Regions from separate parts of the Saccharothrix lopnurensis genome, predicted to be linked through region 2. Evidence: riboswitches for the same ligand, from Rfam matches in the RefSeq annotation. Region 2 holds a riboswitch; each other region holds the start of a gene.
What was found. A riboswitch is a leader RNA that binds a small molecule or an ion and turns the genes downstream of it on or off. The one in region 2 is predicted to bind S-adenosylmethionine.
Positions count from the first base shown of each region.

Region 1: another riboswitch for S-adenosylmethionine. It lies ahead of ACFP3R_RS06680 (aminotransferase class V-fold PLP-dependent enzyme); the one in region 2 lies ahead of ACFP3R_RS18060 (methionine ABC transporter ATP-binding protein).
Region 3: another riboswitch for S-adenosylmethionine. It lies ahead of thrC (threonine synthase); the one in region 2 lies ahead of ACFP3R_RS18060 (methionine ABC transporter ATP-binding protein).

Region 1 is NZ_JBHSQO010000005.1:1,733-11,433, forward strand. It holds gene ACFP3R_RS06660 (TetR/AcrR family transcriptional regulator) at 125-673, shown strand; gene ACFP3R_RS06665 (DUF167 domain-containing protein) at 666-947, shown strand; gene ACFP3R_RS06670 (M28 family metallopeptidase) at 936-1,865, opposite strand; gene ACFP3R_RS06675 (potassium/proton antiporter) at 2,017-3,489, shown strand; SAM riboswitch class IV at 3,692-3,806, shown strand; gene ACFP3R_RS06680 (aminotransferase class V-fold PLP-dependent enzyme) at 3,839-5,155, shown strand; gene lspA (signal peptidase II) at 5,179-5,742, shown strand; gene ACFP3R_RS06690 (RluA family pseudouridine synthase) at 5,784-6,671, shown strand; gene ACFP3R_RS06695 (multidrug effflux MFS transporter) at 6,755-8,020, shown strand; gene ACFP3R_RS06700 (AsnC family protein) at 8,017-8,937, opposite strand; gene dnaE (DNA polymerase III subunit alpha) at 9,086-9,701, shown strand, end outside.
Region 2 is NZ_JBHSQO010000016.1:117,032-126,732, forward strand. It holds gene metG (methionine--tRNA ligase) at 1-125, shown strand, start outside; gene ACFP3R_RS18045 (TatD family hydrolase) at 122-958, shown strand; gene ACFP3R_RS18050 (transglycosylase family protein) at 1,237-2,685, shown strand; gene rsmA (16S rRNA (adenine(1518)-N(6)/adenine(1519)-N(6))-dimethyltransferase RsmA) at 2,696-3,577, shown strand; SAM riboswitch class I at 3,665-3,756, shown strand; gene ACFP3R_RS18060 (methionine ABC transporter ATP-binding protein) at 3,970-4,980, shown strand; gene ACFP3R_RS18065 (methionine ABC transporter permease) at 4,977-5,660, shown strand; gene ACFP3R_RS18070 (MetQ/NlpA family ABC transporter substrate-binding protein) at 5,707-6,516, shown strand; gene ACFP3R_RS18075 (4-(cytidine 5'-diphospho)-2-C-methyl-D-erythritol kinase) at 6,732-7,694, shown strand; gene ACFP3R_RS18080 (ABC-F family ATP-binding cassette domain-containing protein) at 7,733-9,499, shown strand; gene ACFP3R_RS18085 (DivIVA domain-containing protein) at 9,562-9,701, opposite strand, start outside.
Region 3 is NZ_JBHSQO010000013.1:88,830-98,530, reverse strand. It holds gene octT (diglucosylglycerate octanoyltransferase) at 1-564, shown strand, start outside; gene ACFP3R_RS15325 (DegV family protein) at 576-1,418, shown strand; gene ACFP3R_RS15320 (ComEA family DNA-binding protein) at 1,504-2,235, shown strand; gene ACFP3R_RS15315 (DNA internalization-related competence protein ComEC/Rec2) at 2,976-5,330, shown strand; gene ACFP3R_RS15310 (hypothetical protein) at 5,278-5,739, shown strand; gene thrC (threonine synthase) at 5,941-7,206, opposite strand; SAM riboswitch class I at 7,218-7,344, opposite strand; gene holA (DNA polymerase III subunit delta) at 7,444-8,427, shown strand; gene rpsT (30S ribosomal protein S20) at 8,739-8,999, opposite strand; gene ACFP3R_RS15290 (glycoside hydrolase family 3 N-terminal domain-containing protein) at 9,130-9,701, opposite strand, start outside.

The DNA.
Region 1 (9,701 bases), on a different contig from region 2:
CAGGTCAGGGGCCCAGCGCTGGGGGCGGTCGACGAGTTCGGCGGGGTCGGGGACCTGGTGGGTGTGGACGTCCCTGGTCACGTTCCGCCCCTCCGTACGGGACCGTACGGTAGCGTGCGGAAGGGTGAAGCGGAGGACGCCGGACGACTGGACCGGGGTGGCGCTGCGGGCGTTGGCCGAGGGTGGGGTCGCCGCGGTCGCGGTGGAGCCGCTGGCGGCGCGGCTGGGTGCGACCAAGGGCAGCGCCTACTGGCACTTCCCGAACCGGGAAGCCCTGCTCAGGGCCACCGTGGAGCGCTGGGAGCGGGAGCACACCGAGGCGGTCATCGAGCTGGTGGAGTCGGTGGAGGGGCCCGCGGCGCGGCTGCGGCTGCTGTTCGGCACCGTGCTGGAGGCGGTGGACCACAGTTCGGTCGAGTTGGCGGTGCTCGCGGCCAAGGATCACCCGGTCGTGGCTCCCGTGCTGGCCCGGGTCACCGCCCGGCGGATCGACTACCTGGGGGCGGTGTTCCGGGACCTGGGCTTCACCGGCGACGCGGCGCGCCACCGGGCCGTCCTCGCCTACTCGGTCTACCTGGGCCAGGCGCAGCTGCTGGCGGCCGCGCCGGACGTGGTGGCGGCGCGGCGGGCGCTGCTGGAGGAGACCCTGGCCCTGGTGACGAGCCGTGGGTGAGGCGTTCCGGTTCTCGGTGCGGGTCAAGCCGGGGGCTGGGCGGGAGGTCGTCGGCGGGCGGTGGGGTGAGGGGGCGCTGATCGTGGCGGTCGCCGCGCCGGCCGTGGAGGGCAGGGCGAACGAGGCCGTGCGCAAGGCGCTGGCCAGGGCTTTCGGTGTGCGGGCGCGGGACGTGGCGGTGGTGGCCGGCGAGCGCGGCCGGGACAAGGTCGTGCAGGTCGACCCCGCCCCGGCCGCCGCTCCGGAGGTGCTGGAGCGGTTGCTAGGCGGCTAGCGTCCAGACCGCGTGCGCGATCGCGTCGGCGTTGCGGTCGAGCGCGGTCGCGTTGATGTTGGCCGTGGTGTCGCAGGAGCGGTGGTAGCAGCGGTCGAACGCCTGGCCGGCGGTGCCGCCCCACTTCTGGGCCTGCGCGGAGGTCTTGATGCCCTCGGCGCCGGTGAACGTGCCACCGACCGGGATGCTCGCGCGGGCGAACGCCGCGTGGTCCGACCTGCCGCCCACGCTGGTCAGTTCGGTCGGCACGCCGATACCGCTGAAGTAGCCCTGGATGACCTGCTGGAGCTCCGTCGAGCCCGTCGGCTGGCCGGAGGCGCTGTAGACGAAGTAGCCGGGGTTCGGCGAGCCCGTCATGTCGAAGTTCAGGTACGCCCGGATGCGCGACCGGTCCGTTGTGGACAGCGAGTTGACGTAGTAGGTCGAGCCCACCAGGCCCAGCTCCTCGGCGCCCCACCAGGCGAAGCGCAAGCCCTTGCTCGGCCGGAAGCCCGTGGACCGGACGGCGAGGGCCACCTCCAGCAGGCTCACGGAGCCGGTGCCGTTGTCGTTGATGCCGGGGCCCGCGGTGACGCTGTCGAGGTGCCCGCCGAGCATGATGACGTTGTTCGCGTCGCCGGTGGTCCAGTCGGCGATCAGGTTGTAGCCGACGACGCCGTTGCGGGTGAACGACTGCACCCGCGTGGTGTAGCCGGCGGCGTCCAACTTGGACTTGATCCAGTTGACCGAGGCCAGGTAGCCGGGCCTGCCGTGCGCCCGGTTGCCGCCGTTGGCGGTGGCGATGGACTGGAGCTGGTTGAGGTCGGCCTGGAGGGTGGCGACCGAGATGTCGGGGCCGGCCGGGGCGGCGGTGGCCGAGCCCGAACCGAGCAGCGCGCCGGCGGTGACCAGCACGACGGAGATCGTTCGCAGTTTCACGGTTTCTCCCGCAGGGAAGTGGAGGTTCTCCCACCGTGCCCTGGTCGGCGCGCCGCCGGTAGCGTCGTTCGGCTGGTGCCTGATTAGTCCAGATCGGCGACAACGGGGAGAATGACCGCGACGCGTGACGACAGGAGGTCGAGTGGGTGGTGTGACGGGCTTCCTCGGTGTCGCCGCCGGGGTGCTCCTGCTCTCGGTCGTCGCGGTGCGGCTGTCGATCCGGCTCGGCCTGCCGTCGCTCCTGCTCTACCTCGGCATCGGCGTGCTGCTGGGCGAGGCGGTGCTGGGCATCCAGTTCGAGGACGCGGACCTCACCCGGTCGCTGGGCACGGTCGCGCTCGTGCTGATCCTCACCGAGGGCGGTCTGACCACGCGGTGGCGCGACGTGCGGCCCGCGCTGGGGCTGGGCGTGGCACTGTCCACAGTGTCCGTCGGGGTCAGCATCGCGGTCACCGCGTTCGGGCTGCACCTGCTGCTGGACATGGACTGGCGCACGGCGCTGCTGTGGGGCGCGGTGCTGTCGTCCACGGACGCGGCGGCGGTGTTCAGCGTGCTGCGCGGGGTGGGCGTGGGCAAGCGGCTGATCGGACCGCTGGAGCTGGAGTCCGGCATCAACGACGCGCCGGTGTACATCGCCGTCGTGCTGCTGGCGGCGCCGGACCCGATCACCTGGACCGCGCCGCTGCTGATGGGCTACGAGCTGGTCGCGGGCACGCTGATCGGGCTCGCGCTGGGGTGGCTGGGAGGCGTGGGGCTGCGCCGGGCGGCGCTGCCCGCGACCGGCCTGTACCCGCTGGCCACGGTGGCGGTGTGCGTGCTGGCTTACACGGCGGGGGACCTGGCGCACGCGTCCGGGTTCCTCGCGGTCTACATCTCGGCGCTGGTGCTGGGCAACGCGCGGCTGCCGCACCGGTCGGACACGCTGTCGTTCGCCGAGGGGCTGGGGTGGCTGTCCCAGATCGGGCTGTTCGTGCTGCTCGGGCTGTACGCCTCGCCCGGTCGGCTGCTCGACGCGGTGGTGCCGGCGCTGGTGGCGGGCGGGGTGCTGGTGCTGGTGGCGCGACCGCTGTCGGTGCTGTGCGCGGCGCTGCCGTTCCGGGTGCCGTGGCGGGAGCAGGTGTTCATCTCGTGGTCGGGGCTGCGGGGCGCGGTGCCGATCGTGTTCGCGCTGATCCCGTTGATCCAGGGGGTGCCGGGGGCGCAGCGGCTGGTGGACGCCGTGTTCGTGCTGGTCGTCGTGCTGACGGTGGTGCAGGGGACGACGCTGCCGTGGCTGGCGAAGTGGCTGAAGCTGGTCCGGTCGGGTGAGGCGCTGGAGGTGCAGGTCGACTCGTCGGCGCTGGACGAGCTGGGCGCGGAGCTGCTCCAGGTGCGCATCCAGCGGGGGTCCCAGCTGCACGGCGTGTACCTGTCCGAGCTGCGGTTGCCGCCGGGGTCCTCGGTGAGCCTGGTGGTGCGGGGCGACAAGGGGTTCACGCCCCAGCCGACCACGCGGTTGCAGGAGCACGACCAGCTGCTGGTGGTGTGCACGGACGTCGTGCGCACGGCCACGGAGCAGCGGATCCGGGCGGTGGACCGGGCCGGTCGCTTCGCCCGCTGGAAGGGCGACGCGGGCCTGCCCTGACCCCGCGAGTCGTACGTTCCCGCCCGTCGTGTCGTACGTCCAGGACCCCCGAATTCAGCGTTCGCGTCACCCTGCGGGGTGCCTGAACGTGTAACTCGGGGGTCCTGAACGTACGACTCGCGGGGTCTGGGCGTACGACTCGCGGTCTCAGGGGGTGGGATGGGTGGTGGGGTGGTGGGGGTGGGGTTAGGGTGGTGGGGAAGGTCATGAGTGCCAGTGACAAGCCCGGGCTTGCTGGCCGGCAACCCTCCAACCGCGGTGGGGTGCCCCCGGTGAGGACCTGGTCGTGCGCGTCGGGCGTGCGGCAAGCGCGGGCCTCCGGTGGAGTCCCGGACTCCCGGAGGGTCTCGTGGCCGTTGCGGTTTCCCCTGTCGTCGGTGCCGGTCTGCCCCGGACGGTGGGCGCCTCGCTGAGGGTGCCGGTGCTGACCGGCGAGCGGGTCGAGTACGCGAACCTGGACCACGCGGCCGGCGCGCCCTGCCTGGAGCAGGTGCGGGACGCCGTCGACGAGCTGCTGCCCTGGTGCGCGAGCGTGCACCGGGGCGCCGGGTTCGCCTCACAGGTGTCGACGCGGGTTTACGAGCAGGCGCGGGAGGCGGTGCGCCGGTTCCTGGGCGCGCGCGACAGCGACTCGGTCGTGTTCACCCGCAACACCACCGACGCGCTGAACCTGCTGGCCAGGGCCCTGCCGCGGCGGACGGCGGTGGTGCTGTTCGACACCGAGCACCACGCGGCGCTGCTGCCGTGGCGCGGGCCGCACGTGCGGCGGCTGCGGACGCCCGGCGACCCGGCCGCGGCGGTGCTGGAGCTGGACCGGGCGCTGCGCGAGGCGCCGGTCGGGCCGCGGCTGGTGGTGGTGACCGGCGCGTCGAACGTCACCGGCGAGGTGTGGCCGGTGGCCGAGGTGGTGCGGGTGGCGCGCCGCCGCGGTGCGCGCGTCGTCCTGGACGCCGCCCAGCTCGCGCCACACCGGCCCATCGACCTGCGGGCCCTGGACGTCGACTACGCCGTGGTGTCCGGGCACAAGCTGTACGCCCCGTTCGGCGCGGGCGCGCTGGTCGGCCGGTCGGACTGGCTCCGGGCCGCCGAGCCCTACCTGGTGGGCGGCGGGGCCACGGCCCGCGTCACCGACCGCGGCGGCCGGTTGGGCGTGTCCTGGTCGAACGGGCCCGAGCGGCACGAGGCGGGCACCCCCAACGTGGTGGGCGCGCACGCCCTGGCCACCGCCTGCGACGTGCTGGCGCGGCACTGGGCGCAGACGCTGGAGCACGAGCGGGTGCTGCTGGCGCGGCTGCGGGACGGCCTGCGGTCGGTGCCCGGCGTGGCGGAGCTGTCGCTGTTCGGGGCCGGGCACGACCGGGTGGGCGTGGTCGGCTTCACGGTGGGCGCGCAGGACGTCGGCTACCTGGCGGCGGCGCTGTCCGCCGAGCACGGCATCGGCGTGCGCGACGGCGCGTTCTGCGCCCACGTGGCCGTCCAGCGGCTGGCCGGCGGCCCCGCGCTGCGCGCCTCGATCGGGCTGGGCACCACCGAGGAGCACGTGGACCGGTTCGTCGAGGCGCTGCGCCGGCTCGTCACCGAGGGTTCGCGGTTCGAGTACGAACTGAGGGAGGGTCGGTGGGCGCCGGTCGACGACGTGCGCCCGCTCCCGCCGTTCCTGCGCTGACGGGGATGCTGGACAATGGCCGGGTGAGCACTGAGCCCAACACCGAGTCCGACGCCGCGGACCAACCGGAGGCGCCGCTGCCCCAGCGCCGCGTCGCCCTGCTGGCCGTCATCGCGCCGCTCGTGCTGGCGCTCGACCTGGGCACCAAGGTCCTGGCGGTGGAGCGGCTGGAGGGCCGGGAGCCGGTCGAGCTGCTCGGCGGCCTGCTCTACCTGCCGCTGATCCGCAACACCGGCGCGGCGTTCGGCCTGGCCGAGGGCTGGACGGTGATCCTCGCGCTGATCGCGTTCAGCGTGGTCGGCTTCATCCTGTGGATCGCCCGCCGGCTGCGGTCGGTCGGCTGGGCCATCGGCCTGGGGCTCATCCTGGGCGGCGCGATGGGCAACCTGGTCGACCGGGTGTTCCGCGCCCCCGGCCCGCTGCGGGGCGGCGTGGTCGACTTCATCTCGGTGCTCGACCCGTGGGGCAACTTCTTCCCCGTGTTCAACCTGGCCGACTCGGCCATCTGCGTGGGCGGCGGCGTCATCGTGCTGATGGCCCTGCTCCAGCGCGACTACGACGGCACCAAGGTGGAGAAGAAGAAGTGAGCGGCTACCGCAACCTGCCCGTGCCGGACGGCCTGGACGGTATGCGCGTCGACGCGGGCCTGGCCAAGCTGCTGGGCCTGTCGCGCACCGCGGTGGCGGCGCTGACCGAGTCGGGCGACGTGGTGCTGGACGGGCACCCGGCGGGCAAGTCCGACCGGCTGGTCGCCGGCTCGGTGCTGGAGGTCACCCTCCCCGAGCCCGAGCGGCCGGTCCAGGTGCAGGCCGTGCCCGTGGAGGGCCTGGAGGTCCTGCACGAGGACGACGACGTGATCGTGGTCGACAAGCCGGTGGGCGTGGCCGTGCACCCGAGCCCCGGCTGGACCGGGCCCACGGTGGTGGGCGGCCTGGCCGCGGCGGGCATCCGCATCGCCACCTCCGGCGCCGCCGAGCGGCAGGGCGTGGTGCACCGGCTGGACGTCGGCACGACCGGCGTGATGGTGGTCGCCAAGAGCGAGGGCGCCTACTCCTCCCTGAAGCACGCCTTCAAGGAGCGGACCGTCGAGAAGCTGTACCACGCGCTGGTGCAGGGCCACCCGGACCCGATCAAGGGCACCATCGACGCGCCCATCGACCGGCACCCCAAGCACGACTACCGGTTCGCCGTGATGGCCAACGGCAAGCCCAGCATCACCCACTACGAGGTGGCCGAGGCGTTCCGGGCCGCGTCGCTGCTGGACGTGCACCTGGAGACCGGTCGCACGCACCAGATCCGGGTGCACTTCTCGGCCCTGCGCCACCCGTGCGTGGGCGACCTGACCTACGGGGCCGACCCGTCGCTGGCCAAGCGGCTGGGTCTCACCCGGCAGTGGCTGCACGCCCGGATGCTCGGCTTCCACCACCCGGCCGACGGCCGGTGGGTGGAGTTCACCAGCGAGTACCCGGCCGACCTGGCGAACTCCCTGGAGCTGCTCCGCGACGAAGGTCACTGAGTCGGCGTGACCTGAGCCATAACGCCGCCCCGCGGTTGCTTCGTCTTGCGAAGCTTTTACCGGAGAAACCGGGGGACGGACACATGGACAACAAGACCCGCCTGGCCGCCCTGCTGGGCGCGCTGTGCAGCCTGGGACCGCTCTCGATCGACACCTACCTGCCCGCGTTCCCGGACATGGCCCGGGAGTTCGGCACGGGTGGGTCCCAGGTCCAGCTGTCGCTGACGACCTTCATCATCGGCCTGTCGCTGGGCCAGCTGCTGGTCGGACCGCTGTCCGACTCGTGGGGCCGCCGCCGGCCGCTGCTGGTCGGGCTCGGCGGCTACGTGCTCGTGTCGCTGGTCTGCGCGGCGGCGCCGGGCGCGCTCGCGTTCTCCGGCCTGCGGCTGCTCCAGGGCCTCGGCGTGGCGGCCGGGTTCGTGGTCGCCGCGGCGATCGCCCGCGACCGCTTCGAGGGCCTGGCCATGGCCCGGTTCATGTCGCTGATGATGATGGTCAACGGGATGGGCCCGGTGCTCGCCCCGGTGCTGGGCGGCCAGCTGCTGCGGTTCACCAGCTGGCGCGGCACGTTCGTGGTGCTGGCGCTGCTCGGTCTGGTGCTGCTGGTCCTGCTCGCGCTCACGCTGCCGGAGACCCTGCCGCCGGACCGGCGCCGGCCCGCGAACCTCCTGCTGACCCTCCGGGTGTTCGGCGGGCTGCTGGCGGACCGGAAGTTCCTCGGCTACGTGCTCGCCTCGTCCCTGGCGCTGGGGTCGCTGTTCGCCTACGTCGCGGGCGCCTCGTTCGTGCTCCAGGACGTGTTCGGGCTGACCGCGCAGCAGTTCAGCTACGTGTTCGCGGCGAACTCGGTGGCCATCTTCCTGGCCGGCGTGCTCAACACCAGGCTCACCGGCCGGATCATGCCGCGCCCGCTGCTCAAGACCGGCCTGGCGGGCGCCGCGGTCGGCGGGGTGGGGCTGGTCGTCGGCGCCGCGCTGGACGGCGGGCTGGCCACGTTCCTGCCGCCGCTGTTCGTGCTCACGATCGGCGTCGGCCTGCTCATGCCGAACGCCTCGACGCTGGCCATGTCGCGGCACCCGGAGGCGGCGGGCAGCGCCTCGGCCGTGCTGGGCGTGCTCACGTTCCTGGTCGGCGGGCTGATGGCGCCGCTGGTGGGCGCGGGCGGGTCGGCCAGCCTGCTGCCGATGGTGACCGTGATGGGTGCCTCCGCCGTGCTGGCCACCGTCGTGTTCGCGGTGCTGACCAGGGGCGACGTGGGCATCACCCGGGACGGTGAGACGCGGGGCAGAGAGGTGCGGGACGGAGAGGCGCGGGGCGGTGAGGCGTCGGCCGCGGTGCCCGCGCGCTAGTCGTCGATCGTCCAGACCAGCGTGTTGAGGTCGGGCTCGGGGCGCGCGCTCCAGCGGACCGAGAAGACCCCGGTCTCCTCGGGCAGCACGTAGACGGTGTGCCCGCCCGCCGTCTCGCCCGGCTGCACGCCGATCTTGTGCGGCGGCCGCGACGACAGCGACACCGGCGCCTTGGCGATCGTCTCGCCGGTCTTGGTCATCAGCACCAGGTACATGTCCGGCAGCGCGTTGAACGGCACCTTGCCGGTGTTGGCCAGCTCCGTGTGCACGACCACGGCCCGCTCGCCGGGCGCGAGCTTGTAGCCCGCCGCGGTGAACAGGAAGTCGGCCGGGTCGACCACCTCGACCAGCTGGATGGTGAACCGGGCGCCCTCCAGGCCCTCGGTCGCCAGGGCGCTGCCGATCTTGCCGGTGCGGGAGCGCGGCGCGCCCTGCTGGTCGCCCCGCGCCCACCCGGAGGTGCCGGGCACGCCCCAGGTGCTCATCGGCTCCGGGAGCGGGACGGGCCCCGACGGCGGCTGGGCCGGGAACGGCTGGCTGGGCGGGCCCTGGGCGGGGGTGTACGGCGGGTAGGGGCCCGACGGCGTGCCGCGCGCCGAGCCCTGCCGGGGGTACGCGCCGCTGGGCGTGCCGCGGACCTGGGTGGGGCCGGAGGACTGCCCGGGGACCTGCCCGGGGTTGCCGGGACCGGAGTAGCTGCCCCAGGCCACGCTGTTGGCCAGGGCCGCGCGCACGCCGTTCGGGTCGCACTCCACGCCGACCAGCAGGGGCAGCCCGCTGCCGGACAGGGTGATCAACCGGGTCGCCGCCTCACGGGGGTCCATGCCCAGCTTCGCCGCCAGCTCGTGGACCGCCGCCCGGCCCGATTCGGCGAGCAGCGCGAGCAGACGTGCGTCGACTGGGTCCGGCGTTACCACACCTCCGAACGCTACCCGCCTGCCACGACCCCCGCGCCATCGGCCTGTCGAGTGGTGGGCGCGGACACGGTCGGACTAGTGTGCGACGGGCGGTGGCGCGGCGGGTTCCGCCACCCGGGTTCCCGCAGGTCCGCAAGGGGGTTCTGGCGTGGCTGACTCGTTCGTGCACCTGCACGTGCACACCGAGTACTCGATGCTCGACGGCGCGGCGAAGCTGAAGGACATGTTCGCCGAGTGCGAGCGGATGGGGATGCCCGCCGCCGCGATCACCGACCACGGCAACATGTACGGCGCCTACGACTTCTTCCGGCAGGCGACCGCCGCCGGGGTCAAGCCGGTCATCGGCATCGAGGCGTACATGGCCCCGGACTCCCGCTTCAACAAGCAGCGCGTGCTGTGGGGCGACCCCGGCCAGAAGTCCGACGACGTCTCCGCCAGCGGCGCGTACACCCACCAGACCATCTGGGCCCGCACCAGCGAGGGCCTGCACAACCTGATGAAGGTCTCCAGCCTGGCCTCCACCGAGGGCCAGCTGGGCAAGTGGCCGCGGATGGACGCCGAGCTGATCGCCGAGCACTCGGCGGGCCTGATGGCGACCACCGGCTGCCCGTCCGGCGAGGTGCAGACGCGGCTGCGGCTCGGCCACGAGCGGGAGGCCCTGGAGGCCGCCGCCAAGTGGCGCGACATCTACGGCGCGGACAACTTCTTCGTCGAGCTGATGGACCACGGCATCGACATCGAGCGCCGGGTCCGCGACGGCCTGC
Region 2 (9,701 bases):
AGGCGACGTGGGGGTCCACGCCGATCGAGGTGGGCCGGCCGCTGGACAAGCCGACCCCGCTGTTCGCGAAGCTCGACCCGGAGCTGGGCGAGAAGGGCCCCGAGTGGGCCCCGATCGTCCGGTGACCGGGCGCAGGGGCGAACGACCGCCGGCGCCGGAACCACTCCCGGCGCCGGTGGTCGACGCGCACACCCACCTCGACGCCTGCGGCGCGAAGACCCCGCGGGACGTGGCCGCCCTGCTCGACCGGGCCACCGCGGCCGGGGTCGACCGCGTCATCACCGTCGCCGACGACCTGGAGGCCGCCCGCTGGGCCGCCGAGGCGGCCACGTGGGACGACCGGGTCTTCGCCGCCGTCGCGCTGCACCCCACGCGCACCACGGGCTTCGGCGAGCACGAGCGGGCCGTGCTGGCGGAGCTGGCCGGGCACCCGCGCGTGGTCGCCATCGGCGAGACCGGGCTGGACTACTACTGGGATTACGCCTCCCCCGAGGACCAGCGCGCCGCCTTCCGGTGGCACGTCGGGCTCGCCAAGGACACCGGCAAGCCGCTGATGATCCACGACCGCGAGGCGCACGAGGACGTCCTGCGGGTGCTGGACGAGGAGGGCGCGCCGGCCGAGGTGGTGTTCCACTGCTTCTCCGGCGACCTCGACTTCGCGCGGCGGTGCGTGGAACGGGGCTTCACGCTGTCCTTCGCGGGCCCCGCGACCTTCCGCAACGCCCACGCGCTCCGGGAAGCCGCGCGGTGGACGCCGGAGGAACGCCTGCTGGTCGAAACGGACGCGCCGTTCCTCACCCCCCACCCGTACCGGGGTCGTCCGAACGAACCCTACTGCGCGAACTACACGCTGCGGGACCTGGCGACCCTGCGTGAGGTTGACCTGGCGGAACTCGCCTCCGCGATCACCCGGAACGCCGAGCGGATCTTCGGGCTCCGTGACGCAGCGCAGCACTGATGCCCCTTGCGACGAACGGAGTACCGCCCCGCACCGCCGACGGGGTGACTGAACTCACAAGTCCCGCCGGGGTGTTTGCACAACCCCCCGACACCCGTTACGGTCCCGTGACCGTGCCCCACGTATCCAGTGCCGGGGCGCACCCGCGGTCGGGGCGGGTCGACACACCAGAAGCGAGAAGGACCAACAGCACGGGAGTTGCCGGAGATCAGTAGCTGACCGCCGACGACGACCGTGCGCGTTGCGGGACTTCGCGCCTTCAGGAGGTATGGAACCCCGTGAACTCGTTCAACGAGGACACCGACTGGTTTACGCCCGTGACAGACGTCCCGGCCGCCTCGGTCGACGTCCTGGAGCGGCCGACCGCGTCCGTCGAGTGGGACAACGCGAACTGGGAGACCGCGGTCTTCACGATCACGCCGAACGACGTCCTCGACGTCCTCGGCCCCGACGCCGACGAGCTGCTCGCGAGCGCCAACGTCGACGTCGACGAGTTGATCCGGCTCATCAACGCCGAGACCACGCTCCTCCCGCCGATCATCATCCCGGACGAGGTCTCCCAGGACCGCGTGGCGGGCGCCCCGGCCGCCGAGCGGCCCGACGCCCCGCCCGCCGCCCTGGTCGAGGCCGCCGGGAAGTGGAAGCGCCGCTTCCTCAAGGCCGCGGTCGCCACCGTGCTGGTGACGATCTCCGGCGGCGGCGCGACCGCCATCGCCATGGACAAGTCGATCACGGTCGACGTGGACGGCGAGGCCAAGACCGTGCGGACCTACGAGGGCACCGTGGGCGAGATCCTCGCCGACGAGGGCATCACGGTCGGCGCGCATGACGCCCTGAGCCCGAGCCCCCAGGCCAAGGTCGGCGACGGCGGCCGGATCACGCTCGACCGCGGCCGCCTGGTCAAGGCCACCGTGGACGGCGAGCAGCGCGAGGGCTGGGTCCGCTCGGTCACCGTGGACGAGGCCCTGGACCAGCTCAGGATCGAGGACGAGGGCGCCTGGGTCTCCCACGAGCGCGGCATGGACGTCCCGCTCTCGGGCATGGCCCTGGAGGTCAAGAGCCTCAAGACGATCACGCTCTACGACGGCGGGCACGAGCCGCGCCAGCTCCGGACGACCGCGGTGACGGTCGAGGAGCTGATGCGGGTCGAGAACCTCGCCCTGGGCCCGGACGACAGGCTGGAGACGGCCTCGGACCTGCGCATCACCAGCGGCGCCGAGGTCCACATCAGCCGCACCGGTGTCTCGGTGATCAACGCGACGGAGCCGGTGCAGCCGGCCGTCGAGGAGGTCAAGGACGACACCATGATGAAGGGCCAGAAGCAGGTCGTGGAGGAGGGCGCGGCGGGCGAGCAGATCGTCACCTACCGCGTCACCACCAAGAACGGCAAGGAGATCGCCCGCGAGAAGCTGGGCGTGAAGATCACCAAGGAGCCCAAGGCCCGCAAGGTCAAGGTCGGCACCAAGCTGCCGCCGGACGGCGCGGTGTGGGACTCGCTGGCCAAGTGCGAGGCCGGCGGCAACTGGGCCATCAACACCGGCAACGGCTACTACGGCGGCCTCCAGTTCAACAAGGGCACCTGGGACGCCTACGGCGGCAGCCAGTACGCCGCGTACCCGCACCAGGCGTCCCGCGAGCAGCAGATCGCCATCGCGACCAAGCTGCGCGACGCCCGCGGCGGCTACTCCGCGTGGCCCGGCTGCCGGTCCAAGCTGGGCCTGCCGTAAGAATGGGCGCGTGACCGGAGCTTCATCGTCGGCCGGGCCGGGGAGCAGCGCGCTCCTCGGCCCGGCCGACGTCCGTCGGCTGGCCGCCGACCTCGACGTCCGCCCGACCAAGAAGCTGGGCCAGAACTTCGTGCACGACCCGAACACGGTGCGCCGCATCGTGTCCTCCGCCGCGCTGCGGCCGGACGACGTCGTGCTGGAGGTGGGGCCCGGTCTGGGTTCCCTGACCCTGGCGCTGCTGCCCTCGTGCCGGGCCCTGGTGGCGGTGGAGATCGACGGGGCGCTGGCCGACCGCCTGCCGGTCACCGTCGCCGAGCGCGCGCCCGACCTGGCCGACCGGCTCGCCGTCGTCCACGCGGACGCGCTGCGCGTCACGGCCGCGCGGCTGCCGCACGCGCCGACCGCGCTGGTGGCCAACCTGCCGTACAACGTGGCGGTGCCCGTGGTGCTGCACCTGCTGGCCGAGCTGCCGTCGTTGCGCACCGGCCTGGTGATGGTGCAGTCGGAGGTGGCCGACCGGATGGCCGCCGGTCCGGGCAGCAAGGTCTACGGGGTGCCCAGCGTCAAGCTCGCCTGGTACGCCGACGCCCGCCGGGCGGGCCCGGTGTCCCGCTCCGTGTTCTGGCCGGTGCCCAACGTGGACTCCGCGCTGGTCGCGTTCGAGCGCCACGAGCTTCTGTCCACTGTGGACCGCAAAGCGCTGTTCTCGTTGGTGGACGCGGCTTTCGCGCAGCGGCGCAAGACCCTGCGCGGCGCGCTGTCCGGGTGGGCCGGGTCGGCCGCCGAGGCCGAGCGCGTGCTGCTGGCCGCCGGGGTCGACCCGGGCGCGCGCGGCGAAAAGCTCGGTATCAGAGACTTCATCCGGATAGTCGAGGTCGTCACCCCCCTTTAAACGTCGATCTTTTCGGCCATCAGTGTGATTTGCCGGACGGTTCCGTTACGGGCTTGCGTCGGGCGGGGTCCTTCAGGTGTACTCGACTTGCCATCCCGAGCGGCCGAGAGACCTGGCTCCACGACGCCGCAGCAACCACCCCACCTGGGGGCAGGTGCTTCAGCCAGGAACGATGGAGGATCACGTGCCCAGGATGCGAATGCTCACGCGCCGGCGAGTCGTGGACCACGGCCGCCGCACGGTCTCCGGCTGTCGCAGCTGACGAGCTGATCGCCCCGGCGCTCCTCCCCTCCCCACCGCCGCGTCCCCGTCCGGACGCACCTGCCAGCTGAAGACCCCCGGTCGCCCGCGCCCCGAGCGCGCGCTGCCGCACGCAGTCGTGGAGTGAAAACGTGATCACTGTCGAGAACCTCACCAAGTCCTTCCCCGGGAGTACCGGGCAGGTTCGCGCGCTGGACGGCGTGAACCTGGACGTCGCCGCGGGCACCGTGCTCGGCGTGGTCGGCCCGAGCGGCGCCGGCAAGTCCACCCTCGCCCGGTGCGTCGCGCTGCTGGAGCGCCCCGACAGCGGCGCGATCCGCGTCGACGGCACCGACCTCGTCTCCCTCGACGGCACCGCCCTGCGCGCCGCGCGCCGGCGCATCGGCGTCGTGCCCCAGGGCGATTCCCTGCTGCGCCAGCGCACCGCGGCGGGCAACGTCGCGCTGCCGCTGGAGGCCGCCGGCGTGGCCGGGCCGCAGCGCCGCACCCGCGTCGCCGAGCTGCTGGACCTGGTGGGCCTGACCGACAAGGCCGGCAGCTACCCCGACCAGCTCTCCGGCGGCCAGCGCCAGCGCATCGCGGTCGCCCGCGCGCTCGCCGCGCAGCCCTCGGTGCTGCTGGCCGACGAGCCGACCTCCGCGCTGGACCCGGACACCACCGGCTCGGTGCTCACCGTGCTGGACCGGGCCCGCGCCGAGCTGGGCGTGACGGTGCTCGTGGTGACCCACGACATGGGCGTGGTGCGCCGGATCTGCGACGACGTCGCGGTGCTCGAGGACGGGCGCGTGGTGGAGCACGGCAAGGTGCTCGACCTGGTGTCCGACGCCGGCAGCCGCACGGCCGCGTCGCTGCTGCCCGCCGCGGACCAGAACCCGGCGGTCGACAGCGCCTACGACCGGGTCGCCGACGTCGTGCTGGTCGGCTTCGCCGCGGTCGGCGCGCTGCTGCCCGAGGTGACCAACCGGTTCGGCATCGAGCTGAACCTGCTGGGCGGCGGCCTGACCAGGCTGGGGGAGACCCCGGTCGCGCGGTTCCGCGTCGGGCTTAAGGGCGAGCGCTCGGACTCGGCGCTGGAGTGGATCTCGGAGGCGGGCGGCTCGGTGCGGCGGACCCTGACGGGGCCGCAGGGAGTCGCTGCGTGAGGTCTGCGACACCCTGGTCCACCGTGTTCGACGAGGTCCTGCTCGCCACCGGCGAGACGTTGTACATGGTGGGCGTCTCCACCCTGATCGCGGTCCTGCTCGGCACCCCCGTCGGCATCTGGCTCCAGCTCACCGCACCCGGTGGGCTGAAGCCCCGGCCGCTGGCGCACAAGGTGCTCGGGTTCGTGGTGGACCTCGGCCGCTCCATGCCCTTCCTGGTCCTGCTGGTGGTGCTCACCTCGCTGACCAGGCTCCTGCTCAGCACCACCATCGGACCGACCGCGGCCATCGTGCCGCTGGCCGTGGGCGCCATCCCGTTCGTCGGCAGGCTGGTCCAGAACGTGCTGTCCGAGGTGCACGTCTCGGTGGTGGAGGCGGCGGTGACCACCGGGTCCTCCACCACCCGCATCGTGCGCAGCGTGCTGCTGCGCGAATCGCTGCCCGCGCTGGTCAACGCCATCGGCGTGACCGCGATCGCCCTGCTCGGCTACTCGGCCATGGCGGGCGTGGTCGGCGGCGGCGGGCTCGGCGACCTCGCCGTGCGCGAGGGCTACCAGCGGTTCAACGACCGCTACCTGTGGAGCACGGTCGCCGTGCTCGCGGTCGTCGCCACCGCGATCCAGTTCACCTCCAACCGCGTGGCGCGGGCCGTCGACCGGCGCCGCCACGCCTCCGTCTGACCTCGTCTCGCACACCCCCGCGAGCCTCTCTCCCCGAAGGAACGACATGCGTATCCGTGCTGCCCTGCTGGCCGTGCTGCTGACCGCGGCGGGCTGCGGGAGCGGTGAGCCGACCGGCGCCGCCTCCGACCCGGGCGCGCCGCTGAAGGTCGGCGTGAGCCCCGTCCCGCACGCCCAGGTGCTGAAGTACGTGGCCGAGAACCTGGCCGCCTCGAAGGACCTGAGGATCGAGGTGGTGGAGTTCACCGACTACGTGCAGCCGAACACCGCGCTGGTCGACGGGTCGCTGGACGCCAACTACTTCCAGACAGTGCCGTACCTGGACACGTTCAAGGCCGAGAGCGGCGCGGACCTGGAGTGGATCGGCCCGGTGCACCTCGAACCGCTGGGCCTGTACTCGAACAGGCACCGGGCCGCGGCCGACCTGCCGGACGGCGCGCGGATCGCGGTGGCCAACGACGCGACCAACGAGGCGCGCGGCCTCCAGCTGCTCCAGGCCAACGGCCTGATCAAGCTGAAGGCGGGCACCGAGAGGACCGCGACGGTCCGGGACGTCGAGGACAACCCGAAGAACCTGGAGTTCGTCGTGCTGGAGGCCGCCCAGCTGCCGCGCTCGCTCGACGACACCGACGCGTCCGTGATCAACGGCAACTACGCCATCGACGCGGGCCTCAACCCGGCCGACGACGCCCTGGCGCTGGAGGAGACCGAGGGCAACCCCAACGCCAACGGCCTGGTCACCCGCGCCGAGCTGAAGGACGACCGGCGCGTCCGGGACCTGCTGGCCCTGCTCCAGTCCCAGCAGGTCAAGGACTACATCGCCGCCACCTTCTCGGGCTCGGTCCTCCCGGTCTGACCGTCCTGAACGTGTAACTCGGGGGTCCTGGACGTACGACTCGCGGGGTCCGAACGTACGACTCGCGGGGTCCGGACGTACGACTCGCGCGAGTCGTACGTTCGGGACTGTCGTGTCGTACGTTCGGGACCCCCGAGTTGAGCGTTCGGGGGATCCGGTGCTGGTCAGGGGTGGGTGGGCGCGGGCACCCCCGGGACGCCCGTAGGCTTCAGGGCGTGCTCGCTGTCGTCCCGCCCCCGGTCACCGTCCGCGTCCCGGCCAAGGTCAACCTGCACCTGGCCGTGGGTGATCCGCGCGCGGACGGCTACCACGACCTGGTGACGATCTTCCAGGCCCTGTCGCTGACCGACGAGGTCACCGTCGCCATCGCCGAGGACCCCGGGGTGGAGGTGCACGGCGAGGGCGCCGACTCGGTGCCCACCGGCGCGTCCAACCTGGCCTGGCGGGCGGTGCGGGTGCTGGCCGAGCACGTCGGCCGGGACCCCGAGGACCCGAAGGTCCGGGTGGTGATCCGCAAGTCCATCCCGGTCGCGGGCGGCATGGCGGGCGGCAGCGCGGACGCGGCCGCGACGCTGGTCGGCCTGTCCTCGCTGTGGCGGCTGGAGGTCTCCCGGGACGAGCTGGCCGGGCTGGCCGCCAAGATCGGCGCGGACGTCCCGTTCGCCCTCTACGGCGGCACCGCGCTGGGCACCGACCGCGGCGACCGGATCGTGCCCGTGCTGGCGCGCCACCCGTTCCACTGGGTGCTCGCCTTCGACCGGCGCGGCCTGGCCACCCCCGAGGTGTTCGACGAGCTGGACCGGCTGCGCGCGGACGGCGACCCGCCGCGCGTCGGCGACGCGGAGGCGGTGCTGGAGGGCCTGGCGTCCGGCGACCCGCGGCAGCTCGCGCTGCTGCTGGGCAACGACCTCCAGGCCGCGGCGGTGTCGCTGCGCCCGAACCTGCGGCGCACGCTGCGCGCGGGCGTGAACGCGGGCGCGCTGGCCGGCATGGTGTCCGGGTCCGGCCCCACCTGCGCGTTCCTGTGCACGGACGGCGACTCGGCGGTCCGGGTGGCGGCCGAGCTGGCGGGCGCGGGGGTGTGCCGGACGGTGCGCGTCGCGCAGGGCCCGGTGCACGGCGCCCGCGTGATCGGCACCGAGGAGCCCCGGCCGACCCCGCCGGAAGTGCACGCCTGAGCTCGACCGTTCCGCCCGTCTCGACGAAGGTGCTGGTAGTGGCCAACCTGGTCAATCTTGAGAACGTGTCCAAGTCGTTCGGCGTGCGCCCGCTGCTCGACGGCGTGTCCCTCGGCGTCGGCGAGGGTGACCGGATCGGCGTGGTGGGCCTCAACGGCGGCGGCAAGACCACGCTGCTGGAGGTGCTGGCCGGCGTCGCCGACCCGGACGACGGGCGCGTCAGCCGCAACCGCGGCCTGCGCATGGCCGTGGTCACGCAGCGCACCGAGCTGGCCGAGGGCTCGACCGTGCGCAACGCCGTGCTCGACCCCCTCGGGTACGGCGCGGAGCACGAGTGGGCGGCGGACGCGCGGGTCCGCTCCATCCTCGACGGCCTGGGCATCACCGGCTTCGGGCTGGACTCGCCGGTGGGCACCATGTCCGGCGGCGAGCGGCGGCGGGTCGCGCTGGCCGCGGCGCTGGTGCGCGACCTGGACCTGGTGGTCCTGGACGAGCCGACCAACCACCTCGACGTGGAGGGCGTGCGCTGGCTGGCCGACCACCTGCTGGCCCGGCGCACCGCCCTCGTCGTGGTGACCCACGACCGGTGGTTCCTGGACACCGTGTGCAGCCGGACGTGGGAGGTCACGGGCGGCCGGGTCGAGCAGTACGAGGGCGGTTACGCCGACTGGATCTTCGCGCGGGCCGAGCGCGCCCGCCTGGCCGACACGGCCGAGGAGAAGCGCCGCAACCTGGCCCGCAAGGAGCTGGCGTGGCTGCGCCGCGGCGCGCCCGCCCGCACGTCCAAGCCGCGCTACCGGATCGAGGCGGCCGAGGCGCTGATCTCGGACGTGCCGCCGCCGCGCGACTCGGTGGAGCTGCTGGCCTTCGCCAAGCGCCGCCTGGGCCGCACGGTGCTGGAGCTGGAGGACGCCACGCTCGCCGTGCCGGACCGCGTGCTGGTGCGCGACCTGACGTGGCGCATCGGGCCCGGCGACCGGGTCGGCATCGTCGGCGTGAACGGCTCGGGCAAGACCACGCTGCTGCGGGCGCTGGCCGGCGAGCAGCCGCTGGTGGCGGGCCGCCGGGTCCAGGGCCAGACGGTGAAGCTCGCGCACCTGAGCCAGGAGCTGCACGACCTCGACGGCTCGATGCGGGTGCTGGAGGCGGTCGAGGAGATCGCCCGCCGGGTGGTGCTGGGCAAGCAGGAGATGTCGGCCTCGCAGCTGGCCGAGCGGTTCGGGTTCTCCTCGCAGCGGCAGTGGACCCCGGTCGGCGACCTGTCCGGCGGCGAGCGGCGGCGGCTCCAGCTGTGCCGGCTGCTGATGGCCGAGCCGAACGTGCTGCTGCTCGACGAGCCGACCAACGACCTGGACATCGACACCCTCCAGCAGCTGGAGGACCTGCTCGACTCGTGGCCCGGCACGCTGGTCGTCATCTCCCACGACCGGTACCTGGTGGAGCGGGTGTGCGACCAGGTGGTGGCCCTCCTCGGCGACGGCGGGCTGACCGACCTGCCCGGCGGCATCGAGGAGTACCTGCGGCGGCGCGACCGGCAGCTGGAGGTCGCGGTCCCGGCGGCGAAGCCCGCGGCGGCCCCGACGACGGGCGCCGACCAGCGCGCGGCGCGCAAGGAGCTGGCCCGCCTGGAGCGGCGGCTGGAGACGTTGCAGAAGAAGGAGACCGACCTGCACGCGAAGCTGGCGGGGGCGGCCACCGACCCCGAGCGGCTGCTGGCCCTGGACGCCGAGCTGAAGGCCGTGCTGGCGGAGGCGGAGGACGTCGAGGCCCGGTGGCTGGAGGCGGCGGAGGCGGTGGAGGGCTGAGGTCGTGGAGGGCTGAGGCGCGCCGGCGGGGCCCCACGACGGGACGACCCCGCCGCGCGCCCCTACCTCCCCCGGCGGCGCAGCTCCGCCACCAGCAGCGGCATCAGCTCGTCGACGAACGCGCAGTCGTAGCCCTGCCCGGTCATCAGCGACTGGGCGAACCGGGTCTTGGCCACCTCCGCCGCCGACGCGCCGACCATGC
Region 3 (9,701 bases), on a different contig from region 2:
ACCGGCGACCCGAGGGTGTGGTCGCTGCTGCCGCGCACGGACGTGCTGTTGCTGGCCGTGGGGCACATGGACACGCTGCCCTCGCCGCTGCCGACCTTCTGGCGGCAGGGGCTGCGCTACCTGCGGCCGGACGGGGTGCGGCGGCGGGCGCGGGCGGCGTACCTGGCGCTCCAACCGGCGCTGTCGAGGCTGTCGCGCGGGCGCCCGGTGGCGTTGCCGCCGCACCTGACCGTGCGGTACCTGGACGACTCGGTGCGCGCGGTGCACGCCCTCGAACCGGGGATCCGGGTGGTGGGCATGACGCCGTCGGTGCACCGGTCCCCGGCGTACGGCGGGGTGCACACCGGGCGCGCGGCGGCGGAGCGCGCGGTGCGCGGGTGGGCCGAGCGGGTCGGCGTGCCGCTGCTGGACGTGCCCGCGCTGGTGGGTGAGCACGTGCGGTCACGGCTCGGCAACCCGGACGGGATGCACTGGGGCTGGGAGGCGCACGAGCTGGTCGGCGCCGCGATGGCCGAACTGGTCCGCACCGTGGCGGTCGGTCACCCGGGAGGGGCGGAGCCGTAGTCTCGGCACTCGTGTCCACCACGATCGTCACCGACTCCACGGCGTACCTGCCCGAGGGGTTCGCCGAGCGGCACGGCATCCGGGTCGTCCCGCTGCACGTGGCGGTGGACGGTCGCGGCAGGCTGGACGTGGTGGACTTCGGTCCGGCGGAGCTGGCCGCGGCGCTGGGGGAGCACCGCCGGGTGACCACGTCCCGGCCCACGCCGGGGGAGCTGGCCGAGGCGTACCGGTCGGCCCTCGACGAGGGCGCCGGGTCCATCGTGTCGGTGCACCTGTCCCGGGAGCTGTCGGGCACGTGGGAGGCCGCGCGGTTGGCCGCCGAGGAGGTCGACCCGACCCGGATCAGGGTGGTCGACTCACGCGCCACGGGCATGGGGTTGGGCTTCGCCGTGCTGGCCGCCTGCGCCGCGGCCGAGGACGGTGCGGACGCCGAGCGGGCGGCGGTCGACGCGGCGGCGCGCGTCAAGATGTTCTTCTGCGTGGAAACCCTGGACCACCTGCGGCGGGGCGGGCGCATCAGCCCCACGGCGGCCCTGCTCGGGACGGCCCTGGCGGTCAAGCCCCTGCTGCACGTCGACGACGGCCGCATCGTGCCGTTGGAGAAGGTCCGCACGATGGGGCGCGCGATCGGCCGCCTGGTCGACCTGGCCGCGACGGCGGCCGGTCCCGGTCGGGTCGGGCTGGCCGTCCACCACCTGGCCGCCCCGCAGCGCGCCGCGGAACTCGCGACGCTGCTCGACGAGCGCGTCCCCGGCTCGACCGGCTGCCTGATCTCCGAGGTGGGAGCCGTGATCGGGGCGCACACGGGTCCCGGGGTCCTGGGCGTGGTGGTGCTGCCGGGCGGGGTTTCCTAGCCCGCTTTATCCATCACCGGGAAGTTGTCCACAGATCCCGGATCGCCCCTCCCGCGACTGCGCCAACCGGCCTAGCGTCGATCACATGTTCGACACGAACCCGGAAACCACGAAAGCCCGCCTGCGAGCGCTGATCTCCCAGGAGCGGGGCAAACACCGAGCGGCCGAGGCCGACGAGAAGCTGGTCTTCGTCCAGACCGAGGGCGAGGGCGCGCAGCCACGCGGCAAGCTCGGGCGCCTGCTGCGCCGCTGGCTGCCCGACCCGGCCCTCCCGCGCCGCCGCACGGTCCTGTTCGCGAGCGTCATGGCGGGCGTGGGGCTCGCGGTCGCCCTGGCCCTGTGGTGGCAGCGGCCCGTGCCCGAGAGCCCACCCGACCTCAGGGTGGCCGAACCCGCCGCCGTCGCGCAGGCCGAGCAGCAGCTCGTCGTCAACGTCGTCGGCCAGGTGCCGACACCGGGTCTGGTGACGGTGCCCAGCGGCGCCAGGGTGGCCGATGCCGTGCGCGCCGCCGGCGGCCCCAACCCGGGCGCCGACCTGACCGCGCTCAACCTGGCCCGCAGGGTCACCGACGGCGAGCAGATCGCCGTGGGCGTTCCCGTACCGCAGCCGGCCGACGCGGCGAGCCAACCGCTGAACCTCAACGCCGCGACGAAGGAACAGCTCGACACCCTGCCCGGGGTCGGCCCGGTGACCGCCCAGCGCATCGTCGACCGCCGCCAGAAGCAGGGCCCGTTCACCTCGCTCGAACAGCTGGGCGAGATCGAGGGCATCGGCGACGCGAAGTTGGCGAAGCTCGGCGAGCTGGTCCGCCTCTAGCCCTTCACGACCACTCAACCCCTCACGACCACCAGGAGCCCTCTGATGAGCCCCGCCTGTCCCTGTCCGAACAAACCCACCTCCGCCGCGGCCGCCCGCGCCCGGTTCAAGGCGCCCATACCGGAAACCGCCACCTGCTCGAAGTTCCCCAGGTGCCGCGCGTCCACCTGGGACGTCGACCGCCGCGCACCCGAACCGCCCACCCGCCGCCCGACCGCCCACCGCCCGACCGCCCACCGCCCCACTGCCCGTCGCCCAACCGCCCCAGACCTCACCGCCCGCCCGGCCATCCACGACCCGACTGCCCATGACGCGGCCGCCCACGACACTGCCCACGACCCGGCTGCCCACGACACTGCCCACGACCAGGCTGCCCACCCGACCACCCACGACCAGGCTCACGACCGCTCGACCACCCGCCGATCAACCAACCACCAACCGGAGACCCGCCGAACCCCCACCACGAGCAGCCGCCCCTGCCCCCGCCCGCACGCCCGCCTCCGTCAAACGCTCGACCACCTCGTCCTCCGCCCCGCCCGGCCCGCCCACCCGGTCCGCTCCACCCCGGCTCCGCACCGCCTCCTCCTGTCCATCGCCTCCCACCACCTCCGCCGCCGGCTGCGACGACTGCTCGACCGCTTGCCCCGCCGCACGTTCGGTGACCGCCTCACCGACGAGCACCGCCCCACCGGCAACCACCGCCCACGCCTCGCGGTCACCAGCCTCGGGTGGGTGTGGTCGTGAACCCCCGCGCGCACCTCGTCCCGGCCGCCCTCACCGTCTGGGCCACCGCTCTCGCCGGTCTCCTGTGGACCTGGTGGGCCGCTCCCGTGGTCGGCCTGACCCTGACGCTCATCGGTGGTCTGGCGCTGCGGCCCTGGCGCCCGGCGGCGGTCGCCATCGCGGTCGCGGGACCGGTGGCGGCGTGCTGGATCGGCGCCCAAGCCCACGCGTCGGCCCACCACCCGCTGCGCGCCGCCGCCGAACGAGGGATGCCCACCACCCTCCACTTCGAACTCGACAGCCGACCGCACGGCTTGCGCACCAGCGGCTTCGGGTCACGAGCGGGCGGTGTCGACCTGGTCCTGGTCCGCGCGACCCTCGACGACGGCGGCCGGGTGGTGGTCCTGGCCCCGGCCACCGGGTGGTTGGAGCTGCTGCCGGGCCGGCGGGTCGAGGCGAAGGGCACGCTCGCCCCACCTCGGGGCGGTGAGCTGACGGTCGCCGTCCTCCGGGTCCGCGGACCGCCGCGCGTGGAGACCGAGGCACCGGTGTGGCAGCGGGTGGCCGAGGACCTGCGGGCCGGACTCCGGGACGCGAGCACCGCTCTCGACCCGGAACCCGCCGGGCTGCTGCCGGCCCTGGTGGTCGGTGACACCTCGCGCCTCGCGCCCAGGGTGGTGGAGGAGTTCCGCACCGCGGGGCTCGCCCACGTCCTGGCGGTCAGCGGGGCGAACCTGGCGATCCTGTGCGGCGCGGTGCTGTTGGTGCTGCGGCTGTTCCGCCTCGGTCCACGCGGGTGCGCGGCGGGTGCGATGGCCGCGCTGGTCGGGTTCGTCGTGCTCGCCGGGCCGGAGCCGAGCGTGCTGCGGGCCGCCGTGATGGGTGCGGTGGCGTTGCTCGCGCTGGTGCTGGGACGGGAGCGGTCGGCGGTGCCGGCGCTCGCGGCCGCGGTGGTGGTCCTGGTCCTCTACGACCCGGAGTTGGCCACCGACCCGGGGTTCGGCCTGTCGGTGGTGGCCACCGCGGCACTGGTGCTGCTCGCGCCGAGGTGGTCCGCCGCGATGAGGGAACGCGGTGTGCCGGTCGGGCTCGCGGAGGCGCTGGCGGTGCCGGTGGCCGCGAACCTGGCGACCGCACCACTGGTCGCGGGCATCTCGGGGCAGGTCAGCTTGGTCGCGGTGGTGGCGAACCTGCTGGTCGGGCCCGTGGTGGCGCCGGCCACGGTGCTCGGTGTGTCGGCCGCGGTGCTGGCACCGGTCCACGAACCGGTGGCGCGCCTGGTCGTCGAGGTGGCCGGACCGGCGGTGAGCTGGCTCATCACCGTGGGGCGGCACGCGGCGGCGGTGCCGGGTGCGGCGGTCGGGTGGCCCGAGGGTTGGGTCGGCGGGGTGCTGCTGGCCGGGGTGCTGGTGCTCGGCTGGGTGGTCCTCCGGCTGCGGCGGTTGCGGGTGCTGGTCGTGGCCGCGGTGGCCGGGGCGGTGGTGGTCCTCGTGCCGCTGGAGGTGGTCTCGCCGCGCTGGCCCGTCCAGGGCTGGTCGGTGGTGGCGTGCGACGTGGGTCAGGGGGACGCGGTCGTCCTGGCCACCGCCGAGCGCGACCGGGCGGTGCTGGTCGACACCGGGCCCGACCCGGTGCCGGTGCTGTCGTGCCTGCGGCGGTTGGGGGTGCGGCGCATCCCGTTGGTGGTGCTGAGCCACCTGCACGCCGACCACGTCGGCGGACTGGCCGCCGTGCTGGCGGAACGAGAGGTGGGCGCGGTGGCCGTGGGGCCCGCGCGCCGGCCGGGGTGGGCGTGGGAGGAGGTGCGCGAACGGGCGCGGGCGGCCGGGGTCCGCGTGGTCGAGCTGAGTGCCGGGCAGCGGTTGGGCTGGCCGGGGCTGGGACTCGACGTGCTGGGTCCGCGTGCGGGCCCGGTGGGTGAGACGAACACGGCGGTCAACGACGCGTCGCTGGTGCTGCGGGCATCGACCGCGGCCGGGCGGGTGCTGTTGACCGGCGACGTCGAGCTGGCCGGACAGGCCGACCTGCTCGACGGGCACGTCGACCTGCGGGCCGACGTGCTCAAGGTGCCGCACCACGGGTCGCGGTACTCGTCACCGGCGTTCCTCGCGGCCGTGCGGCCGCGGATCGCGCTGGTGAGCGTCGGCGCGGGCAACCGCTACGGCCACCCCAGCGGGGTGGTGGTCGACGCGCTGGTGAAGCAGGGCGCGCTGGTGCTGCGCACCGACCGGGACGGCGACACCGCCGTCCTCACCGGCCCGGAAGGGCTGCGGATCGTCCGCCGGGGCGGTCCGCTCGACGAGGCGAAGGGAAACGAAGATGAGGAACGACAGGTGGATCAGGCTCAACGCGGGGTGGCAGCGGCCAGGTGACCACCGGGCCCTGGGGTGGGCGCTGTGGCAGCCGGGCTACACCGCTCGGCCCTGGCCGCGCGACGAGCTGCGGGCGAGTTTCACCTACTACGTGTGCGAGGACCGGCTCGGCGGGGAACGCGGCATCGTCGCGCGGGCCACCGCCACCGGGGTGGTGCACACGGCCGAGGTGGCTTCCGCCGACGCCGCGTACCGCCTGGTCGCCGACACCCTGTTCGACGACGACCTCGCGATACCGCCGGAGGAGTGGCACGCCGAGCGCTACAACCAGGAAAAGGCGAAACGGCCGTGGCCACAGCTGCTGACCGCGTGGCGCGTGGTCACCGAACCGGTGGAGCCGCGCGTGCTCCCCGAGCTGGCCGCCTTCCCGCGCACGGGCTGGCTGCGCACCTCGGGGGTCGCGCTGTGACCGCCGCACCGGGTTTGGTGACCGTCGCACCGGGTTCGGCACCGGGTTCGGCGGGCACCGAACCTGGCCCGGTTGGTGGCTCCGGCTCGGCCGATGCCTCCGGTGTTGCCGGTGGCTCCGGAGCGGCCGGTGGCGCCGGTGTGGCTTGTGGCGCCGGTGTGGCTTGTGGCTCCGATGTGGCCGGTGGTCCGGGTGGTGGTGTCAGTCCTGAAGGGCCTTCAGCACGGCCTCCGCCGACGGCGGCACGTTCGCCCGGGGGCCGATGCGGTCGCTGAGGGCGTCGAGGGTCTTGAGGCCGTCGCCGGTGATGAGCAGGACGGTTTCGCCGTCCGGGTCGAGCTGCCCGGACTCGATGAGCTTCTTCGCGGTGGCGACGGTCACGCCGCCGGCCGTCTCCGCGAAGATGCCCTCGGTGCGGGCCAGCAGCCGGATGCCCTCGATGACCTCTTCGTCGGTGACGTCCTCGATCGCGCCGTTGGTGCGGCGCACGGCGTCCAGCACGTAGGGACCGTCGGCGGGGGCGCCGATCGCCAGTGAGCGGGCGATGGTGTCCGGGCGCACCGGGGAGACCACGTCGTGGCCGGCCTTGAAGGCGGCGGAGACGGGGGAGCAGCCGGTGGCCTGGGCGCCGAACACCCGGTACGGGGTCTGCTCGACCAGGTCGAGTTCGCCCAGCTCGCGGAAGGCTTTGTCGACCTTGGTCAACTGGGAGCCGGACGCGATGGGCACCACGATCTGGTCGGGCAGGCGCCAGCCGAGCTGTTCGGCGACCTCGTAGCCCAGCGTCTTGGAGCCCTCGGCGTAGTAGGGGCGGACGTTGACGTTGACGAACGCCCAGTCCTCGTGCTCGGCGGCCAGTTCCTGGGCCAGCCGGTTCACGTCGTCGTAGTTGCCGTCGACGGTGATCAGGTTGCCGTCGTAGACGGCGGTCATGAGGATCTTCGCCTGCTCCAGGGAGGAGGGCACCAAGACCACCGACTCCCAGCCGGCGCGGGCCGCGGCGGCGGCGACGGCGTTGGCGAGGTTGCCGGTGGACGGGCAGGCCAGCACCTTGAAGCCCAGCTCGCGGGCCGCGGCGAGGGCGACGCCGACGACGCGGTCCTTGAAGGAGTGGGTGGGGTTGCCGGTGTCGTCCTTGACCCAGACCTTGCGGACGCCCAGGGCCTTGGCGAGGCGGTCGGCCTCCACCAGGCGGGTGCCGCCGGGGTTGGTGTTGGGGTGCGACTCGACCGTGGAGGGCACGGGCAGCAGGCCGCGGTAGCGCCAGATCGACCGGGGGCCGGCTTCGATGTCCTCACGGCGGACGCGGCCGAAGTCGTAGGCCACTTCCAGCGGCCCGAAACACTCCAGGCAGGCGTATTCCGGTGCGAGCGGCGTCTCGTGCCCGCACTCCCGACAGGACAGGGCACGAGCCGGACCGAGGTCGAAGGAGGTGGTGGTCGCCGAGGGCGCACTGACAGCAGTCATCGCGAGGTGTCTCCTCATCTTTCCCGCGTCGCGGGTCGGAATTGGCACCGTGATCGCCGGCGGGCGCTGGACGCGCACGCTGAACGACGGGTTGCCGGGGCTTCTACGGGCCGATCCCTCTGCCCCTCTGGATGAGCGGTATTCAGTTGTGGTGACGTCAACCTACGACACGATCCCGACCCGTAGCCAGTGACGTCCACCATCCGGACGGCGAACGGGCGTGGGAGGATCGCGCGCGTGAGTGCGCCCACTGACACGCCCGATGCCGTCCACCTGGTCATCGGCGAGGAGGAGTTGCTGGTCGAACGCGCGGTGCGCGGCGCGCTGGACCTCGCGCGGAAGATCGACCCGCAGGCCGACCTGACGCGCGTTCGGGTGACCGAGCTCACCCCTCCCGAGCTGGCCGAACTGGTGAGCCCGTCGCTGTTCGCGGAGGGTCGCGTGATCGCGCTCGAAGCCGCGCAGGAGGTGGGCAAGGAGATCGCCGACGCCGTGATCGCCTACGCCAAGGCGCCCGCCGACGGGGTGACGCTGGTCGTCGTGCACAGCGGTGGTGGGCGCAGCAAGGCGGCCAAGGAGCTGCCCGCCGCGCTGCGCAAGGCGGGCGCCGGGGTGACCGAGTGCCCCAAGGTCACCAAGGCCACGGACCGCGAGGCGTTCGTGCGCAACGAGATCCGGGCGGCCGGCGGCGGCAAGGCGGACCCGGAGGCCGTGGCCGCGCTGATCGAGGCGGTCGGCTCCGACCTCCGGGAGCTGGCCGCGGCGGCGTCGCAGCTGGTCGCCGACACCGGTGGGAAGGTCGACGCCGAGGCGGTCCGCCGCTACCACCGTGGGCGGGCGGAGGTGACCGGGTTCGCGGTCGCGGAGAAGGCCGTGATGGGTGACCGGGCCGGTGCGCTGGAGGCGCTGCGCTGGGCGATCCAGCTCGGTGTGCCGCACGTGCTGGTGGCCGACGCGCTGGCGGACGCGGTGCGCACGGTCGCGCGCGTGTCGGCGGTCGGTCGGGGGGACCCGTTCAAGCTGGCGGGTGAGCTGGGTATGCCGCCGTGGAAGGTGAAGAAGGCCCAGGGGCAGTCGCGTGGGTGGGAGGAGTGGGGGTTGGCGTCGGCCATGTCGGTGGTCGCGGACCTCAACGCGGACGTGAAGGGCGCCGCCGCCGACTCGGGGTACGCCTTGGAGCGAGCGGTCTTGAAGATCGTCGCCGCCCGCGGTCGGCGGTGAACGCCGGGCTGGTGAACGCCGGGCTGGTGAACGCCGGGCTGGTGAACGCCGGGCTGGTTGAGCGCCGGGCTGCTGAATGCCGAGACGCCGCCGGTCGGCGTGCGACCGGTGCCCGGTGCCCGGTGCCCGGAAAAGCTTAGGGATGAGTGCTCGGTGGCCGGAAAGCAGGGATGACTGCCCGGTGGCCGGAAAAGCTCGAAACAAGTGCCCGGCGGCCGGAAAAGCAGGAGCGCCGCCCGCCCCGCGAGGGGAGAGCGGCGCTCCGGTGCTGTGGTGCTCGGTGCTGTGGTGCTCGGTGCCGTGGACCAGGGTCAGACCTGGTTGGCGCGCCTGGCCAGCGCCGACTTCTTGTTGGCGGCCTGGTTGGCGTGGATCACGCCCTTGGTGACGGCCTTGTCGAGCTTGCGGGAAGCCTCCTGCGCCAGCGCGACGGCCTTCTCCTTGTCACCGGCCTCGGCGGCCTCACGGAACTTGCGGATCGCGGTCTTCAGCGACGACTTGACGGCCTTGTTGCGCAGGCGCGCCTTCTCGTTCGTCTTGATCCGCTTCAGCTGGGACTTGATGTTCGCCACGCGAAAGCCACCCTTTTCCTCGGTCTCGGAGTCGTACCGCGCTCGTCGATCGGCTCCACCCCGAACCCGGGGCGGTCTTCCTCCACTGCGGAATGCCGCGCGGTACGACCAGTCACGATATCAGGGCTGCTCACCGCACCGTGAACCCCGCCCTCCCCTCGCCGACCAGCACCTCGTACCGGCCCTTCGCCACCTCGGGCCTGCCGGTGGCGTCCATGTCGCCCGCGGTCGTGGCCAGGCGGGTCGCGTCGAAGGTCACCCGCACCGCGCGCTGCTCGCCCGCCTTCAGCTCCACCCGGGTGAAGGCCACCAGGCGGCGGTCCGGGGTCAGGACCCTGCTGACCGGCTGGTGCACGTACACCGGCACCACCAGGGCGCCGTCGCGGACGCCGGTGTTGGTGACCGTGACCGAGACCTCGACCTTGCCGTCGCGCCGGACCTCGGCGGACTTCAGGACCGGCGCGGACGTGGTGAAGCTGGTGTAGGACAGGCCGTGGCCGAAGGCGAACTGCGGGTCGTAGTTCGAGCTCTCGCCCGTGTTCGCGCCGCGCGGCTGGTCGTAGGAGAACGGCTGGTCACCGATGGTCTTGGGCCACGACACCGGCAGCTTGCCGCTGGGGTTGACCGCGCCGAACAGCACGTCGGCGACGGCGGCGCCGCCCTCGGAGCCCGGCAGCCAGCCGGCCAGCAGCGCGGGCGCCC